Exiguobacterium sibiricum 7-3: one gene and its partner. The protein of the gene in region 2 interacts with the protein of the main gene of each other region in a pairwise test. Links are inferred from orthologs where the notes say so. Each region holds a gene or a part of one and is shown on either strand. Other genes may lie near its edges.

What was found. Proteins that work in one complex are often made in the same cells at the same time.
Region 1: the proteins of dprA (region 2) and recA interact in binary tests that used the Bacillus subtilis proteins (3 or more experiments, as listed by UniProt). The link is inferred for Exiguobacterium sibiricum 7-3 from one-to-one orthologs.

The regions. Positions count from the first base shown.
Region 1 is NZ_KK211190.1:1,986,310-1,989,452, reverse strand. What follows is about bases 295-3,143. They hold recA (recombinase RecA), read left to right. Parts: upstream 295-1,121; coding sequence 1,122-2,165; downstream 2,166-3,143. Other genes in these bases: rny (ribonuclease Y), read left to right, coding at 2,359-3,143; P402_RS0111350 (competence/damage-inducible protein A), read left to right, coding at 295-1,020. In the rest of the region: more of P402_RS0111350, read left to right, coding at 1-294. UniProt on the Bacillus subtilis protein: Multifunctional protein involved in homologous recombination, DNA repair and competence.
Region 2 is NZ_KK211190.1:1,165,218-1,171,071, forward strand. What follows is about bases 852-3,757. They hold dprA (DNA-processing protein DprA), read left to right. Parts: upstream 852-1,843; coding sequence 1,844-2,671; downstream 2,672-3,757. Other genes in these bases: sucD (succinate--CoA ligase subunit alpha), read left to right, coding at 865-1,779; topA (type I DNA topoisomerase), read left to right, coding at 2,719-3,757. Also shown: sucC (ADP-forming succinate--CoA ligase subunit beta), read left to right, coding at 1-851; more of topA, read left to right, coding at 3,758-4,815; FADH(2)-oxidizing methylenetetrahydrofolate--tRNA-(uracil(54)-C(5))-methyltransferase TrmFO, read left to right, coding at 4,819-5,854. UniProt on the Bacillus subtilis protein: Protein that helps load RecA onto ssDNA during transformation. Binds cooperatively to circular ssDNA, is able to bridge different segments of DNA. Favors the loading of RecA onto SsbA- or SsbB-coated ssDNA and formation of RecA-DNA filaments.

The DNA.
Region 1 (3,143 bases), 820 kb from region 2 along the record:
TTGACGAAAGAGGTCGTGGCGGAACTGCTCGGACGGACGCTTCATGTGGATCAACCGGCCTACGACCGGATTGAGGCATTTTTAAAAACGCGGGGACGCACGATGACGGAGAACGAAAAAAAACAGGCCCTTGTCATCGATCAAGCCGATGTGCTAACGAATCAAGCGGGGCTTGCACCAGGGATGTCCGTTCATACAGCAGATCATCAGTATATTCTGTTGCCGGGTGTTCCACGGGAAATGAAGCGGATCATTGCAGACCATTTCGACCACTTGTTAGGCAAGGAAACGATTAAATCCAGAACATTACGTTTCTTCGGCATCGGAGAGTCGGCATTAAACGACCGATTGGCAGAGCTCATCCGGACAGCCCGCAATCCTTCCGTCGCCCCGTACGCCGAATTGGCGGAAGTCCGCCTCCGTCTGACTGCGAAGGCGCTTGATGAACAAGTCGCCCTCGACATGCTCGATGCGCTTGAGCAGCAAGTGCTTGCCGAAGTCGGAAGCCATTTTTACGGCTACGGAGAAACGAGTTTACCTGAAGTCGTTCTGAATCGGTGCCGGGAAGCCGGCTTGACCTTGTCAGCAGCGGAGTCGTTAACTGGTGGTGCTTTTGCGAGCGGCTTGACCGACATTCAAGGAGCAAGTGACGTCTTCCGGGGCAGCGCCGTCGTGTATGCGGATAACGCGAAAGTGAACGTCCTCGGGGTGCCGCAGACATTGCTTGATGAACAGACGGCAGTCAGCCGGGACGTTGCCGTTGCGATGGCGGAAGGGGCACGCAAACTCTATCAGACGGATCTTGCCATCGCCCTGACCGGTGAAGCCGGACCGACAAGTAACAGTGGACGAACCGTCGGAACAGTCTATTGTGCGCTGGCACAAACAAGCGGTACACAAGTGCTTGAATTGACGTATCCGGCCTTCGACCGTGGTATGATTAGATTACGTTCCGTCAAGGATGCTTACTTCATGCTCCTCCAAAATATCAGCCCGACAGACGAAATGGGCAAAAGATGATTTCTTTCAACTATACGAATAAATGTTCGTAAAATGCTTGTTATTCGGTCTCAAAAGAAGTACAATAATCTCAGTAAGATAAATAAAAGGAGGCCTGCTACGTGAGTGATCGTAAAGCAGCACTTGAGATGGCATTACGCCAGATTGAGAAACAATTTGGTAAAGGTTCAATCATGAAACTAGGTGAAAGCCCAGATCAGAGAGTATCCGTAATCTCTTCTGGATCAATCACATTAGATATAGCGCTCGGTGCAGGTGGATATCCACGTGGACGGGTAATCGAAGTCTATGGTCCGGAATCTTCTGGTAAAACGACAGTTTCGCTTCATGCGATTGCTGAAGTTCAAAAACAAGGCGGACAGGCGGCATTCATTGATGCTGAGCACGCACTTGATCCGGCTTATGCTAGCAAACTGGGTGTCAACATCGATGAGTTACTGTTATCACAACCGGATACAGGAGAGCAGGCACTTGAAATCGCTGAAGCTTTAGTCCGTTCAGGAGCTGTCGATATCCTCGTTGTCGACTCAGTAGCGGCACTTGTCCCGAAAGCCGAGATTGAAGGCGAAATGGGTGACTCGCATATGGGTCTGCAAGCCCGTTTGATGAGTCAGGCGTTACGTAAATTGTCTGGTGCGACAAACAAATCAAAAACAATCGTCATCTTCATCAACCAGATTCGTGAAAAAATTGGTGTCATGTTCGGTAACCCGGAAACAACTCCAGGTGGACGTGCCTTGAAATTCTATTCATCAGTCCGTCTTGAAGTCCGTCGTGCAGAAGCATTGAAAAACGGTACAGATATCGTCGGAAACCGGACGAAACTGAAAGTCGTTAAAAATAAAATCGCTCCGCCGTTCAAACAAGCGGAAGTCGATATCATGTATGGACAAGGAATCTCGAAATTTGGTGAATTGATTGATCTTGGAACAGATCTCGATATCGTCCAAAAAAGTGGAGCTTGGTATTCATACAATTCCGAGCGTCTTGGTCAAGGACGTGAAAATGCGAAACAATACATGATTGAACATCCGGATGTTGCGGATGAGGTCGAACGGTTGATTCGTGAGCATCACGGTCTCGTTGACCGCAAAGATCCAGTTGATTTTGAAGAAGGTCAAGACGAAGATTTGTTTGCAGAATAAGCCGAGAGAGAGTGGAATCGATTCAGATTCTGCTCTTTTTTTGTTGAAAAGAGGAAAACATAGGAATTCTTTCCCGCCCGTTCGTTGACAATGAACGAGTGCTATCCTTACAATATAGATGTACGTTTTTTAGACAGCTTCGATGAATAACCGAAATGAACTAAGAAACACCTTGTAAAGGGGAGGTGAACCCATGGGTACAACAACTTGGATTGTCATACTTCTCCTCGCAATACTGATCGCATTCATCGTAGGCTACTTCTTGCGGAAATCGATTGCAGAAGCGAAGATTCAAGGCGCGGAAACAGAAGCGACGAAAATCGTGGAACGTGCACAAGTATCAGCGGAAGCAACGAAAAAAGAAGCATTGCTCGAAGCGAAAGATGAAGCTTTTAAACTTCGGACAGAAGTCGAAAAAGAGCTTCGTGAACGTCGTCAAGAGTTAACGAAACAAGAAGGACGATTGCTCCAAAAAGAAGAGACACTCGATCGCCGTGTTGATTCCATCGACCGTAAGGAAGAACAAATCAATACGCGGGATGCAGAGATCGCGAAACGGAAGCATCAAGCTGAAGAGTTAGAACGCAAAGTAGAGGACCTGTATGAACAGGGACGCCAAGAGCTCGTCCGTGTTGCGAATCTTTCGCAAGACGAGGCTAGAGCTATCATCATGGATGAGACGAAACAAGCTGCTATGCATGACGCAGCGATTCTTCAAAAAGAAATCGAACAAAAAGCAAAAGAAGAAGCAGACAAAAAAGCACGCAACATTCTTTCACTTGCGATTCAACGGTTCGCCGCGGAACATATCGCAGAGACGACGGTTTCTGTCGTCAACTTGCCGAATGACGAAATGAAAGGCCGTATCATCGGTCGTGAAGGTCGAAACATTCGGACGCTTGAAACGTTGACAGGTATCGATTTAATCATCGATGACACACCAGAAGCGGTTATCTTATCCGGGTTTGATCCGATTCG
Region 2 (5,854 bases):
TTGACAAAGAGTATTATCTCGGGATCGTCCTCGACCGTGTAACAGGTCGTGTCGTCATCATGGGTTCAAGTGAAGGCGGAATGGATATTGAGGAAGTAGCAGAAGCAACTCCGGAAAAAATCATCAAAGAAGTAGTGGATCCGGCAGTTGGTTTACAAGCCTTCCAAGCACGGAAACTGGCGTTTGCAATGGGTGTTCCGGTTAAACTTGTCAACAAGTTCGTCGGTATGGTCACGAAATTGTATACATTCTTCGTCGATAAGGATTGTTCAATTGCTGAAATCAATCCACTCGTCACAACAAAAGACGGTGATGTCTTGGCACTTGATGCAAAACTCAACTTTGATTCAAACGCGTTATACCGTCATGCTGATGTCGTCGCACTCCGTGACGAATCAGAAGAAGATCCACGTGAAGTGGAAGCTTCTAAAAATGACTTAAACTATATCGCACTCGACGGAAACATCGGATGTCTCGTCAACGGTGCAGGTCTCGCGATGGCGACGATGGATATCATCAAGCATTTCAGCGGCGATCCAGCAAACTTCCTTGATGTCGGTGGCGGTGCGACAAAAGAAAAAGTAACAGAAGCCTTTAAATTGATTTTGTCGGATGAGAACGTCAAAGGAATTTTCGTTAACATCTTTGGTGGAATCATGAAGTGTGACGTCATTGCAGAAGGTATCGTTGCCGCAACAAAAGAAGTTGGCTTAGAATTGCCACTCGTCGTTCGTCTCGAAGGAACAAACGTCGATGCCGGGAAACAAATTCTCAAAGATTCAGGTCTAGCGATTACAGCAGCTACATCAATGGCAGACGGCGCAGAAAAAATTGCTGCGCTCGTGAAGTAAGGGGGAGCTAAGGATGAGTATTTGGGTAAATGAATCAACAAAAGTCATCATTCAAGGAATTACAGGGAATCAAGGAATGTTCCACGGCGAACAGATGATTGATTACGGAACGAACCTCGTCGGTGGCGTGACACCAGGTAAAGGTGGAACGGAAGTACTAGGAGTGCCGGTCTTCGATACAGTCGCTCAAGCAGTCGAAAAGACAGCTGCCAATGCTTCAATCATCTATGTACCGCCTGCATTTGCGGCCGATGCCATCATGGAAGCAGCGGATGCGAACATCGCCTTGATCATTTGTATCACGGAAGGGATTCCGGTTCTTGATATGGTTAAAGTAAAACGTTATCTGGACGGAAAACCAGTCCGTCTGATCGGACCGAACTGTCCGGGTGTCATTACGCCAGGCGTTGCGAAACTCGGGATCATGCCAGGATACATTCATACACCAGGTCACGTCGGAATCGTCTCACGTTCTGGAACATTGACGTATGAAGCCGTTCATCAATTGACGACAGCAGGAATTGGTCAATCAACAGCAGTCGGAATTGGTGGCGATCCGGTCAACGGAACAGATTTCATTGATACGCTCAAAGCGTTTAATGAAGATCCGGAAACAAAAGCCGTCATCATGCTGGGTGAAATCGGTGGAACGGCAGAAGAAGAAGCGGCGGAGTGGGTCAAAGCCAACATGACGAAGCCGGTCATCGGATTCATCGGTGGGCAAACAGCACCTGAAGGCAAACGCATGGGTCATGCCGGTGCCATCATTTCAGGTGGTAAAGGAACTGCTGCAGAAAAAATCAAAACACTTCGTGCCAATGGGATCGAAGTAGCAGAAACACCAGCTATCATCGGTGAGACGTTGATTCGTGTCATCAAAGAAGCCGGTATCTACGACGAATGTGTCACAGGTTCAACTGTGAAGTAAACAAGATGTTAGCTGTCCTGATTGAATCAGGACGGCTTTCTTCTATATAAAAGGAGCGTAATGAATGGACAGAGAACTGTATGCACGTTTTGCGACTTGCCGGGTTCCGTATTCAATCGTTGTCTTGATCGAGCAGTACGGTCTTTTACCGGTAGAGGATTTACCCGTGTCAAGATCCATCAAAAACCGTTATCAGCGTGCCTTACAATTGGATCAAGTCCCAACGAACCTTCTTGTTCCGGGTGACCCGTTTTTTCCGATGTCGTTGCTTCAAATTCCTCAACCCGTCTACGGTCTTTTCTTCAGCGGTGATCCTTCCTTATTAAAACAGCCGATGATCAGTATCATCGGAAGTCGTCAACCCTCTCCTTCTCACTCAAAACGTTTATCTTTCTTACGTCCCTTTTTCGAGTCTCCATTCGTCACGGTGTCAGGTGGTGCCCTTGGTATTGATTCTCTTGTACATCGTCTTTCCCTTAAACATCATCAAGCGACGATTGCTGTGTTAGCGAGCGGTTTTGATTGTTTGTATCCCGCCCGGCATTCACAACTGTTTCAACGGATTGAGCAAGCAGGACTGCTTTTATCGGAGTATCCCGCTCCAACCCCAATCAAGAAGTATCAGTTTTTGGAACGAAACCGGATTATCTCCGGACTGGCGTCAGGATTGATTATCGTTGAGGCAACCCGGAAAAGCGGGACGATGAACACGGCAGGTCACGCGCTTGAACAGGGAAAAGACGTGTATTGTATCCCGGGTTGTCCGACAGAAAAACACTTTCAAGGGACAAATCAACTGATTGCGGAAGGGGCGATTCCACTCTTGAATCCGGAAGAAGTTTCAAAAAGTATCTTGATGAACGTTGACAAATGGGAATCGAGACTACTATGATAAGTGAGATTAAAATACGAGTACGCCTCTAATAGGGAGCGATTGTAATGGCAAAATATTTAGTAATTGTCGAATCACCTGCAAAGGCAAAAACCATCAAACGTTATCTCGGTTCAAACTATACCGTGAAAGCTTCGATGGGACATGTCATCGACTTACCGAAAAGTCAAATGGGTGTTGACGTAGAACATGACTATGAACCAAAGTATATTACGATTCGTGGTAAAGGCCCGGTTTTAAAAGAGTTAAAAACGGCCGCTAAAAAAGCACAAAAAATCTATCTTGCAGCTGACCCGGACCGTGAAGGGGAAGCAATCGCTTGGCACTTAGCGAAAGCCCTCGGTGTCGATGAATCGACAGAATGTCGGGTCGTCTTTAATGAAATCACGAAAGACGCCATCAAAGATTCGTTCAAGAGACCCCGCAAGATCAACTACGATCTTGTCGATGCACAACAGGCGCGGCGTATCTTGGACCGTCTCGTCGGTTACAGTATGAGTCCGTTACTTTGGAAGAAAATTAAAAAAGGCTTGTCAGCAGGACGTGTTCAATCGGTTGCTGTGAAGATGATCATTGATCGCGAACAGGAAATCAATGCCTTTTTACCGGAAGAATATTGGACGATCAAACTGGAGCTGGACGCAAATGGTGAAAAGCTCGAAGCCAACTTCTACGGAATTGACGGAAAGAAACGCGAACTGCACTCAGAAGAAGAAGTCAATGAAGTATTGGCCAAACTTTCAGAGTCCTTCACGGTCGATACCGTTACGAAAAAAGAACGCCGCCGGAATCCGGCCTTGCCGTTTACGACGAGTTCGCTTCAACAGGAAGCAGCCCGCAAGCTGAACTTCCGTGCGAAAAAAACGATGATGATTGCCCAGCAGTTATATGAAGGAATCGAGCTCGGAAAAGAAGGAACGGTCGGTTTGATTACGTACATGCGGACCGATTCAACCCGGACATCTGAAACCGCCAACATTGAAGCACAAGGGTTCATTGAAAATGCGTACGGAAAAGAATATATCGCTGTTGAAAAACGGAAAGAGAAAAAAGCAGCAAATTCGCAAGATGCCCACGAAGCGGTTCGTCCGACATCGACGATGCGTGACCCACAACTCGTCAAATCGTATTTATCCCGCGATCAGTTCCGATTATACAAATTAATTTGGGAACGGTTTGTTGCGAGCCAAATGGCTCCGGCTGTTCTGGATACAGTAAAAGTCGACTTAATTTCAAATGATGTCATGTTCCGGGCAAACGGTTCGACGGTTAAATTTGCCGGATTCATGAAAGTCTATATTGAAGATACAGACGATGAGACAGTAACGGACGTCAAGGACGGTTTGTTACCGCCGCTTGAAGACGGTGAAGTCTTGGAGCAGGAAATGATTGAGCCGAAACAACACTTTACGCAACCACCACCGCGGTATACCGAGGCACGCCTCGTCCGGGCGATGGAAGAACTCGGGATTGGTCGTCCTTCGACGTATGCGCCGACACTCGATACGATCCAAAAACGCGGTTACGTGACGCTCGAAGAGAAAAAATTCCTGCCGACCGAACTCGGGGAACTGGTCATCGATATGATCAGTGATTATTTCCAAGAATTCATCACCGTTCAATTTACGGCGGATATGGAAGCGTTGCTCGATGCAATCGAAAAAGGGGACATGCAGTGGACGGAAGTCGTCGATCCGATTTATAAATCGTTCGAAAAGCGTCTGACACGTGCAGAAGCCGAAATCGAAAAAATCGAAATCAAAGACGAACCGGCCGGAGAAGATTGTGAAGTCTGCGGACACGCGATGGTCATCAAGATGGGCCGTTATGGAAAATTCATGGCGTGCTCAAACTTCCCGGAATGTCGGAACACGAAGCCGATTCAAGTTGAGATTGGTGTTAAATGTCCGACGTGTGGAACAGGTGAGATCGTGGAACGCCGGAGTAAAAAAGGACGCTTATTCTACGGCTGTTCGAATTATCCGGAATGTGAATTCGTCTCATGGGATAAACCGGTGGAAGAACCATGTCCGGTTTGTAGCAGTATGATGGTACAAAAGAAAATCAAGAACGGTGTGAAAGTAGAATGTACGTCTTGCGGACATCATGAAACACGCATCGATCAGGAGCAAGAGGAGGAATGACCGATGAAACGGGTAACCGTAATCGGCGCCGGTCTCGCAGGTTCTGAAGCAGCATGGCAACTTGCGAAACGCGGTATACAAGTAGATTTATATGAAATGCGACCAGTCAAGCAGACACCTGCTCACCATACCGATCAATTTGCAGAGCTCGTTTGCTCGAACTCACTTCGGGCGAATCAACTGACAAATGCAGTCGGTGTATTAAAAGAAGAAATGCGACAACTCGACTCACTGATCCTCAAGGCTGCCGATCTTGCGAGTGTGCCGGCAGGTGGTGCGCTTGCTGTCGATCGACATGACTTTGCCGGATACGTGACGGAAACGTTAAAAAATCATCCGAACGTCACGGTCCATCATGAGGAACTTGAAGCGATTCCAGATGGTCCCACCATCGTCGCTACAGGTCCTTTGACAAGTGCCGCTTTGTCCGAATCTCTCAAGCAGTTCACCGGAGAAGATTACCTGTATTTCTTTGACGCTGCCGCACCGATTCTTGACGGTGATACGATTGACCGCGATAAAGTGTATTTAAAGTCACGTTATGATAAAGGAGAAGCGGCTTACTTGAACTGTCCGATGACAGAAGAAGAGTTTACGCATTTCCACAATGAGTTGATTCAAGCGGAAGTCGTTCCGTTAAAAGAATTCGAGAAGGAAATCTACTTCGAAGGATGCATGCCATTTGAAGTATTAGCGTCACGCGGACCGAAGACACTTTTATTCGGACCGATGAAGCCAGTTGGTCTTGAAGATCCGAAAACGGGTGAACGTCCGTATGCCGTCGTTCAACTTCGTCAGGATAACTCAGCCGGAACATTGTTTAACCTCGTTGGATTCCAAACGCATCTGAAGTGGGGCGAACAAAAACGAATCATCCGTTTGATTCCAGGTCTTGAAAATGCTGAAATCGTTCGTTATGGTGTCATGCACCGGAATACGTTCGTCAATTCACCGAACCTGTTGCAACCGACGTATCAGACACGGACACGTCCGGATCTATTCTTTGCCGGTCAGATGACAGGCGTCGAAGGGTACGTCG